DNA from 2 places in the Pseudomonas sp. FW305-7 genome. Region 2 is predicted to be linked to the other one. Evidence: predicted binding sites of a transcription regulator. Region 2 holds the regulator's gene; the other holds the start of a gene.
What was found. Region 2 encodes sigma-54, which starts transcription at its own class of promoters, with help from an activator protein. Its sites were predicted from a motif close to ANTGGCATNNANNTTGCTNT; they were not measured.
Positions count from the first base shown of each region.

Region 1: glnA (glutamate--ammonia ligase) is a predicted target of sigma-54. The motif match lies at 1,625-1,644, and genes of this name have one in related genera.

Region 1 is NZ_JBYSZA010000010.1:41,940-47,095, reverse strand. It holds gene glnA (glutamate--ammonia ligase) at 124-1,530, opposite strand; gene thiI (tRNA uracil 4-sulfurtransferase ThiI) at 1,859-3,313, shown strand; gene typA (translational GTPase TypA) at 3,453-5,156, shown strand, end outside.
Region 2 is NZ_JBYSZA010000003.1:156,407-161,562, reverse strand. It holds gene AC3WMT_RS06020 (superoxide dismutase) at 1-51, shown strand, start outside; gene AC3WMT_RS06015 (ZIP family metal transporter) at 82-975, shown strand; gene AC3WMT_RS06010 (HPr family phosphocarrier protein) at 1,018-1,293, opposite strand; gene rapZ (RNase adapter RapZ) at 1,309-2,166, opposite strand; gene ptsN (PTS IIA-like nitrogen regulatory protein PtsN) at 2,169-2,633, opposite strand; gene hpf (ribosome hibernation-promoting factor, HPF/YfiA family) at 2,645-2,953, opposite strand; gene AC3WMT_RS05990 (RNA polymerase factor sigma-54) at 3,027-4,520, opposite strand; gene lptB (LPS export ABC transporter ATP-binding protein) at 4,707-5,156, opposite strand, start outside.

The DNA of each region.
Region 1 (5,156 bases), on a different contig from region 2:
ATCCCTTCGTCAAGGCGCCGGACGGGCGCTGAGGCGGCGGATTATCCATGGAAGCGCGGGCACAAAAAAGGCCTCCCGAAGGAGGCCTCTTTTTGTCACGCCGCGTGCTGCAGCGCTACCGGATCAGCAGCTGTAGTACAGCTCATATTCCAGTGGGTGCACGAAGGTGCGGACCTTGATTTCTTCTTCGGATTTCAGCGCGATGTAAGCGTCGATGAAGTCGTCGGAGAACACGCCGCCCTTGGTCAGGAACGCACGGCCCTTGTCCAGCTCTTCCAGGGCTTCTTTCAGGCTGCCGCAAACTTGTGGGATCTCTTTCGCCTCTTCAGGCGGCAGGTCATACAGGTTTTTGTCAGCGGCATCGCCTGGGTGGATCTTGTTCTGGATACCGTCCAGACCGGCCATCAGCAGTGCTGCGAATGCCAGGTACGGGTTGGCAGCCGGATCCGGGAAACGCGCTTCGATACGACGGCCACGTGGGCTGTTGACGTAAGGAATACGGATCGAGGCGGAACGGTTGCGAGCCGAGTAGGCCAGCATTACCGGAGCTTCGAAGCCTGGCACCAGACGCTTGTAGGAGTTGGTGGCCGGGTTGGTGAAGCCGTTCAGTGCCTTACCGTGCTTGATGATGCCGCCGATGAAGTACAGGGCGGTTTCGGACAGGCCGGCATAGCCTTCGCCAGCGAAGGTGTTCTTGCCATCTTTGGCGATGGACATGTGGACGTGCATGCCCGAACCGTTGTCGCCGTACAGTGGCTTAGGCATGAAGGTCGCGGTGCGGCCGTAAGCGTCAGCAACGTTGTGTACAACGTATTTCAGAGTCTGAACTTCGTCAGCTTTCTTCACCAGGGTGTTGAACTTGACACCGATTTCGTTCTGACCGGCAGTCGCCACTTCGTGGTGGTGAACTTCAACGGTCTGGCCCATTTCTTCCAGTGCGTTGCACATGGCAGTACGGATTTCGTGGTCGTGGTCGAACGGCGGAACCGGGAAGTAGCCACCTTTGACGCCTGGACGGTGGCCTTTGTTGCCGCCTTCGATGTCCTGGTCGGACATCCACGAACCTTGTTCGGAGTAGATCTTGAACATCGAGCCGGAAATGTCCGACTTGAACTTCACTTCGTCGAAGATGAAGAATTCTGGCTCTGGGCCAGCGAAGACGGTGTCACCGATACCGGTGGTCTTCAGGTATTCCTCGGCGCGGTGAGCGATGGCGCGTGGGTCACGATCGTAACCTTGCATGGTCGACGGTTCGATGATGTCGCAGACCAGGATCAGGGTCGCGTCTTCGGTGAACGGGTCGAGCACGGCAGTGTCGTCGTCCGGCAGCAGGATCATGTCGGAGGCTTCGATGCCTTTCCAGCCAGCGATGGAGGAACCGTCGAACATCTTGCCGACTTCGAAGAAGTCGTCTTCCAGCGCATCGCGAGCCGGCATGGTCACGTGGTGCTGAGTGCCTTTGGTGTCCGTGAAGCGCAGATCAATCCACTTGACGTCATGATCTTTGATGAGTTGAACCGACTTCGACATAGTGTCCTCCGGGTGGCTTAGGGCTTGGTAGTGGATGCCCTTAATATGGGTGATGCCGGCGCAGATAGTCTGCCAAGGCAACCTGCCTCACAAGGGAGCAAATTGCATGCCAGTGCCCCAGCATGGGTTTTTTGCCCCAAATTCACGCTTATTAAGGTGCAAACCGTCTTAAAGCGTAAATTCTCGCCCTCTAATGTGGCGTCACAATCGCAAAATGACCTGTTTTGGTGCGTGCAAAACCTTCTGCACATTAACTGGTTAAACCTTGAGCAATTTCCGCTATAATCCGCGCCCCCCTTTTTCGGCTGGCCCTGCGCGCGCTGTTTTCATGAAACTAATCGTAAAAGTCTTCCCCGAGATCACCATCAAGAGTCGACCTGTCCGGACGAAATTTATCCGCCAGTTGGCCAAAAACATCCGCGCCGTGCTCCGCGATCTGGACCCGGCTGTGGTGGTGAACGGTGTGTGGGACAACCTCGAGCTGGAAACCCGTGTTACCGACGCCAAAGCCTTGAAAGAGATGGGCGAGCGCCTGACCTGCATGCCGGGCATCGCGCACTTTCTGCAGATCGACGAGTACCCGCTGGGGGACTTCGACGACATCACCGAAAAGTGCAAACAGCACTACGGTGATGCGCTGGCCGGAAAGATTTTCTCGGTGCGCTGCAAGCGTGCAGGCAAGCATGCGTTCAGCTCGATGGACGTCGAAAAATACGTCGGCAGCAAGCTGCGTCGTGAATGCGGTGCTGCCGGAATCGACCTGAAAGCGCCGGAAATCGAAGTCCGCATCGAAGTTCGCGACAAACGGTTGTTTGTGATTCACAGCCAGCACAACGGCATCGGCGGTTACCCGCTGGGTGCGTTGGAGCAGACCCTGGTATTGATGTCCGGCGGCTTTGATTCGACTGTTGCGGCCTACCAGATCATGCGTCGCGGCCTGATGGCGCACTTCTGCTTCTTCAATCTGGGCGGGCGTGCCCACGAATTGGGCGTGATGGAAGTCGCGCATTTCATCTGGAAGAAGTACGGCAGTTCGCAACGCGTGCTATTTGTCAGTGTTCCGTTCGAAGAAGTGTTGGGCGAAATTCTCGGCAAAGTCGATAACAGTCATATGGGCGTCGTATTGAAGCGTATGATGTTGCGCGCGTCCTCGGCCATTGCCGACCGACTGCACATCGATGCGCTGGTCACGGGTGAGGCGATCTCCCAGGTGTCGAGCCAGACGCTGCCGAACCTGTCGGTGATCGATTGTGTGACTGACAAACTGGTCTTGCGCCCGCTGATTGTCGCGCACAAACAGGACATCATCGACACGGCTAACGAAATAGGCACCGCCGATTTCGCCCGGCACATGCCGGAATACTGCGGGGTGATCTCGGTTAACCCGAAGACCGCTGCCAAACGTGGCCGCGTCGAACACGAAGAGAAAGAATTCGACATGGCGGTGCTCGAGCGTGCGCTCGCCAACGCCAAACTGGTCGCCATCGATCGAGTCATCGACGAATTGGGCCAGGATTTGCAAATTGAAGAAGTCGGCGAAGCGCTGGCCGGTCAGATCGTCATCGACATCCGTCACCCGGACGCCGCTGAAGACGAACCGCTGGAGCTTGCCGGCATAGAGGTACAGACGATGCCGTTCTATGCAGTGAACGCACGTTTCAAGGAACTGGACCCTACTCGCCAGTACCTGCTGTATTGCGACAAAGGCGTGATGAGTCGCCTGCATGCCCACCATTTGCTCAGTGAGGGGCATGCCAATGTGCGCGTTTATCGACCGAGCTAAGTGCCCGGGGCTGTTTGCCTGTGGCCTGCGTCACCGGCCCCCCGACACCGCCGTCAAGCTGTAACGGCCATGCCGGACACTACTGCTAATCGCTGCCAAGACTTGTCAGCAAACCGAATCCTCTGATCGAGATACACAAGTGATCGAAAATCTACGCAACATCGCCATCATTGCCCACGTTGACCATGGTAAAACCACCCTGGTAGACAAACTCCTGCGTCAATCCGGCACCCTGGAGCGCAACGAGCTCAACGACGAGCGCGTGATGGACTCCAACGACCAGGAAAAAGAGCGCGGTATTACCATTCTGGCGAAAAACACCGCCATCAACTGGAACGGCTACCACATCAACATCGTGGACACCCCGGGCCACGCCGACTTCGGCGGCGAAGTTGAACGCGTAATGTCGATGGTTGACTCCGTTCTGCTGCTGGTTGACGCTCAAGACGGCCCTATGCCGCAAACCCGTTTCGTGACCAAGAAGGCTTTCGAAGCCGGCCTGCGTCCAATCGTGGTCATCAACAAGGTAGACCGTCCAGGCGCGCGTCCGGACTGGGTTCTGGACCAGATCTTCGACCTGTTCGACAACCTCGGTGCGACCGAAGAACAACTGGACTTCCAGGTTGTTTACGCCTCGGCCCTGAACGGCATTGCCGGTCTGGATCACACCGCCATGGCTGAAGACATGACCCCGCTGTACCAAGCGGTTGTCGACCACGTTCCGCCTCCGGCTGTTGACCGTGATGGTCCGTTCCAGATGCAGATCTCCGCTCTGGACTACAACAGCTTCCTGGGTGTTATCGGTGTTGGCCGTATCGCTCGTGGTCGCGTCAAGCCGAACACCCCGGTTGTCGCTATCAGCGCCGACGGCAAGCGCCGCAACGGTCGTATCCTGAAGCTGATGGGTCACCACGGTCTGCACCGCATTGACGTTGAAGAAGCAGCGGCCGGCGACATCGTCTGCATCAGCGGCTTCGACGAGCTGTTCATCTCCGACACCCTGTGCGACATCAACACCGTTGAGGCGATGAAGCCGCTGACCGTTGACGAGCCAACCGTTTCCATGACCTTCCAGGTAAACGACTCGCCATTCTGCGGTAAAGAAGGCAAGTTCGTGACCTCGCGTAACATCAAGGATCGTCTGGACAAAGAGCTGCTGTACAACGTTGCACTGCGCGTTGAAGAAGGCGACTCGGCTGACAAGTTCAAGGTTTCCGGCCGTGGTGAGCTGCACCTCTCGGTACTGATCGAAACCATGCGTCGCGAAGGCTTCGAGCTGGCCCTGGGCCGTCCTGAAGTGATCATCCGTGAAGTTGACGGCGTGAAGCAGGAACCGTTCGAAAACGTGACCATCGACATCCCTGAAGAATCGCAGGGCAAGGTCATGGAAGAGATGGGTCTGCGTAAGGGCGACCTGAGCAACATGGTGCCGGATGGCAAGGGCCGTGTTCGTCTGGAATACAACATCCCTGCTCGCGGTCTGATCGGTTTCCGTAACCAGTTCCTGACCCTGACCAACGGTGCTGGCATCCTGACCTCGATCTTCGACCGTTACGCTCCAGTGAAGTCGGGCCACATGTCCGGCCGTCAGAACGGCGTTCTGGTTTCGGTTGAAACCGGCAAGGCACTGACCTACTCGCTGGAAACCCTGCAGGCTCGTGGCAAGCTGTTCGTAGAACACGGCCAGGAGATCTACAACGGTCAAATCGTTGGTCAGAACAGCCGCGACAACGACCTGGGTGTGAACCCAACCAAAGGCAAGAAGCTCGACAACATGCGTGCTTCGGGTAAAGACGAAACCATCGCTCTGGTACCACCTGTTCGCTTTACTCTAGAACAGGCT
Region 2 (5,156 bases):
GTGATCAATTGGCCTGAAGTGGCTGCGCGCTACAAAGCCGCACTGGTTTAAGTCTTCTATAAAAACAATCCAAGGCTGACTATGGGCACTGAAACACTGGCGATCGGAAGTGGGCGTATGTTTCGTTACGCGGTGGGCTTGCTCTTGCTGCTGGCGGGTATGACCTTGCTGGTCGCTCACGGGCTGGAATGGCTGGATCTGGAACCGAGGCTGTCGCGGGCGTTGCAAGGCGGGGCGATCTGCGCGCTCGGCACGGCGCTCGGCGCGGTCCCGGTACTGGTGATTCGGCGCATGCCCCAGGCGCTCAGCGATACATTGCTGGGTTTTGGCGCTGGCGTGATGTTGGCAGCGACGGCGTTTTCGCTGATCGTGCCGGGCATTGCCGCCGCTGAAAGCCTCGGCCTGACAGCGTGGGCCGCCAGCGGCTTGATCTGCTTCGGCATCATGCTCGGTGCGTTCGGGCTGTTTCTGGTCGACCGGCAATTGGCTGGTGCGTCTCCGGAGATGCTCGTGGGCACGGTCGAACGGCCGGTGATTCCGCCGCGGATCTGGCTGTTCGTGTTCGCCATCATTGCTCATAACATTCCGGAGGGCATGGCGGTCGGTGTCTCCGCTGGCGGCGGCATGCCGGATGCCGATAGTCTGGCCATGGGGATTGCCTTGCAGGATGTGCCGGAAGGTCTGGTGATTGCGCTGGTACTGGCTGGGGCGGGAATGTCGCGGGTCAAGGCGTTCTTGATCGGCGCGTCGTCGGGTCTGGTTGAGCCGGTTTTTGCCCTGCTGTGTGCGTGGCTGGTGAGCCTGGCGCAGGTGCTGTTGCCGTTAGGTCTGGCGCTGGCGGCCGGGGCAATGTTGCTGGTGGTGACCCACGAAGTGATCCCCGAGTCGCGACGCAATGGTCACGACAAACTGGCCAGTCTTGGCCTGTTGATCGGGTTTTGTCTGATGATGGTGATGGATACAGCGCTGGGTTGAGTTGAATTGTGGCGAGGGAGCAAGCTCCCTCGCCACAGGCGATCAGCCACCTTCGTCGAAGTAGTTGTTGATCAACGCCACCAGCGCATCCAGCGCTTCCTGTTCCTGATGCCCTTCGGTACTCAAGTAGATTTTGGTGCCTTTGCCAGCCGCCAACATCATCATCGCCATGATGCTTTTGCCATCAACCGTAGTCTCCGGCGTGCGGCCTACTCGGATCGTGCAATCGGGATACTGGCCGGCAACCCCGACAAACTTCGCCGACGCTCGGGCATGCAAACCCAGTTTATTGATGATTTCGATTTCCAGAGCAGGCATCGCGGTGTGAATCCTTTAAGTGAGGTCGCGGTGGCGAACCTGGACATTCTTCAGGGTTTTCTGCAGGGCCTGACCCAAGCGTTCGGTCAGGTAGACGGAGCGGTGATGCCCGCCGGTACAGCCAATGGCAATGGTGACGTAGGCGCGGTTACTCGCGGCGAAGCGTGGCAACCATTTGTGCAGATAGGTGAAGATGTCCTGGAACATTTCCTCCACCTCGGGCTGTGCTGCCAGATACTCGGCCACCGGCGCATCGAGACCCGATTGTGCACGCAACTCAGGTTTCCAGTAAGGATTGGGCAGGCAGCGCACATCGAACACCAGGTCCGCATCCACCGGCATGCCGCGCTTGAAGCCGAATGACTCGACCAGGAACGCGGTGCCCGGCTCCGGCTGATTCAGCAAACGCAGCTTGATGGTGTCGCGCAACTGGTACAGGTTCAGATGGGTGGTGTTGATTTTCAGGTCAGCGAGGTCGGCGATAGGGCCGAGCAGGGCGGTTTCATCCTGAATCGCCTCGGCCAGCGAGCGGTTGGCGTTGCTCAGTGGATGGCGACGGCGGGTTTCGGAAAAACGCTTGAGCAGCGTCTCCTCGTCAGCATCCAGATACAAGACATCGCACTGGATATGCTTGCTGCGGACATCTTCAAGCAGTTCCGGAAAACGGGTCAGATGGCTCGGCAGGTTACGCGCATCGATTGAAACGGCCACCAGCGGCTGCGCCAGTTCGGTGTGAATCAGCGCCCGTTCGGCCAGTTCTGGCAGCAGGCCAGCTGGCAGATTGTCGATGCAGTAGTAACCGTTGTCCTCAAGGACATCCAGGGCGGTACTTTTACCCGAGCCGGAACGGCCACTGACGATGATCAAGCGCATGATTACTGCCCGTTTTGCTCGTCCAGTACGACCTGGTACAAGGCTTCGTTGCTCGGAGCGCTGCGCAGCTTATCGCGCACGTCCTTGCGATCGAGCATGCTGGCGATCTGGCGCAGCAACTCCAGATGGGCATCGGTAGCCGCTTCCGGGACCAGCAGAACGAACAGCAGGTCAACCGGGGCGCCGTCGATGGCATCGAAATCGATAGGGGCTTCAAGGTGCATCAAGGCGCTGATTGGCGACTGGCAACCCTTGAGGCGGCAGTGAGGAATGGCGATGCCGTTGCCGAAACCGGTAGAGCCGAGTTTCTCACGGGCGATCAGGGCCTCGAAGACATCTTGCATCTCCAGATCCGGCACTTCGCGGGCGATCAGGTTGGCAATTTGTTCGAGGGCTTTCTTTTTACTGCCGCCCGGCACGTTCACCAGGGAACGGCCGGGGGTCAGGATACTTTCAAGTCGGATCATGGAATGGGGGGTTATCGACCGGTGGCGCCCTGGAGCAGGCTCTGGGTCTTTTCCTTATGCTTTTTGAGTTGTTTATCCAGCTTGTCGGTCAAGGCGTCGATCGCCGCGTACATATCGGTATGTTCCGCATTGGCGACCACTTCGCTGCCGGGTATATGCAAGGTGGCTTCGATTTTCTGCTTCAGCTTTTCGACGCACATCGTGACTTGCACGTTGGTGATCTTGTCGAAATGTCGTTCCAGTCGTTGGAGTTTTTCCTCGATGTAGGAACGCAGAGGTTGGGTCACTTCCAGTTGGTGTCCACTGATGTTGACTTGCATACAGCTTCTCCTTCGTTGCCAGTGCATAAAGCGGCAGGCTGGATAGCCTGCCACTGGAACGCTGTAACGTGGCTTACATCAACCGCTTGCGTTCGCTCGAAGGCGCGATCCCTAAGGACTCGCGGTACTTGGCGACGGTGCGGCGAGCCACCTGAATGCCTTGTGCCTCCAGTAAACCAGCGATCTTGCTGTCACTCAACGGCTTTTTCTGATTTTCCGCCGCAACCAGTTTTTTGATGATCGCGCGGATCGCCGTGGACGAGCATTCACCGCCTTCGGAGGTGCTGACGTGGCTGGAGAAAAAGTATTTCAGTTCATAAATACCGCGCGGGGTATGCATGAATTTCTGTGTGGTCACCCGGGAAATCGTCGATTCATGCATGCCGACCGCTTCGGCGATGTCATGCAGGACCAGCGGCTTCATGGCTTCGTCGCCGTATTCCAGGAAGCCGCGCTGATGCTCGACGATCTGGGTGGCCACTTTCATCAGGGTTTCGTTGCGGCTTTGCAGGCTTTTGATGAACCAGCGAGCTTCCTGCAACTGATTGCGCATGAAAGTGTTGTCGGCGCTGGTATCGGCGCGACGCACGAAACCGGCGTACTGGGCGTTTACCCGCAGGCGTGGCACTGACTCCTGATTCAGCTCGACCAGCCAGCGCTCGTTGTCCTTGCGCACGATGACGTCCGGGACGACATACTCGGCTTCAGTGGATTCGATCTGCGAGCCTGGACGCGGGTTGAGGCTCTGCACCAGTTCGATGACCTGACGCAGCTCGTCTTCCTTGAGCTTCATGCGGCGCATCAACTGGCTGTAATCACGGCTGCCGAGCAAGTCGATGTAGTCGGTGACCAGGCGCTTCGCTTCAGCCAGCCAAGGGGTCTTGGCCGATAGCTGACGCAGTTGCAGCAGCAGGCATTCACTGAGGTTGCGGGCGCCAATGCCTGCCGGTTCGAATTGCTGGATGCGGTGCAGGACGGCTTCGATCTCGTCCAGTTCGATGTCCAGTTCCGGATCGAACGCTTCAAGAATCTCCTCGAGGGTTTCGTCCAGGTAGCCCTGATTGTTGATGCAATCGATCAGGGTCACGGCGATCAGTCGATCGGTGTCGGACATCGGTGCGAGGTTCAATTGCCACAGCAGGTGACTTTGCAGACTTTCGCCAGCGGAGGTGCGGGTGGTGAAATCCCACTCGTCGTCATCGCTGGTTGGCAGGCTGCTGGCACTGGTCTGGTAAACGTCCTCCCAGGCCGTATCGACCGGAAGCTCGTTGGGGATACGCTCGCTCCAGTCGCCGTCCTCAAGGTTATCCACCGTTGGGGCGGTTTCCTGATAGGAGGGTTCCTGGATCTCGGTGTTGGGCTTCTGTTCGGCGTTGTCGGCCAGGGGATCGGAGTTGTCGAAGTCGTCGCCTTCTTCCTGGCGTTCGAGCATCGGATTGGATTCCAGGGCCTCCTGGATTTCCTGTTGCAGATCCAGGGTCGACAATTGGAGCAGGCGGATGGCCTGTTGCAGCTGCGGTGTCATCGTCAGCTGCTGGCCCATTCTCAAGACTAGCGATGGTTTCATGGCAGGGGCTTAACACCTTATTCGCCGGCGCTATGCGCCATCCACTACAGGGCGCCGGAGCGCCAAACTTAAGCAAATTATATGCCTGAAACTGAAGTGTTTGCCTAGAGCGCTGTAACAATTAAAGCGTATTAAATCCTGCTTGAATCGATACAGCACCCGGGCGGCTCACCGGGCACTTTGCGCTTACAGGCGGAATTCGTGGCCCAGATACACTTCCTTGACCAGATCGTTGGCCAGGATGGTCGCGGAGTCACCTTCGGCGATCAGTTGACCGTCGTTGACGATGTAGGCGGTTTCGCAGATGTCCAGCGTCTCACGCACGTTGTGGTCGGTGATCAGTACACCGATGCCCTTGGCCTTGAGATGGTGGATGATCTGCTTGATGTCGCCGACCGAAATCGGGTCGACACCGGCGAACGGTTCGTCGAGCAGGATGAATTTTGGCGCAGTCGCCAGAGCACGGGCGATTTCCACCCGGCGGCGTTCACCACCCGACAGGCTCATGCCGAGGTTGTCGCGGATGTGGCTGATGTGGAATTCCTGCAGCAGGCTTTCCAGCTCTTTGCGACGGCCGGCCTTGTCGAGCTCCTGACGGGTCTCGAGGATGGCCATGATGTTGTCGGCCACCGACAG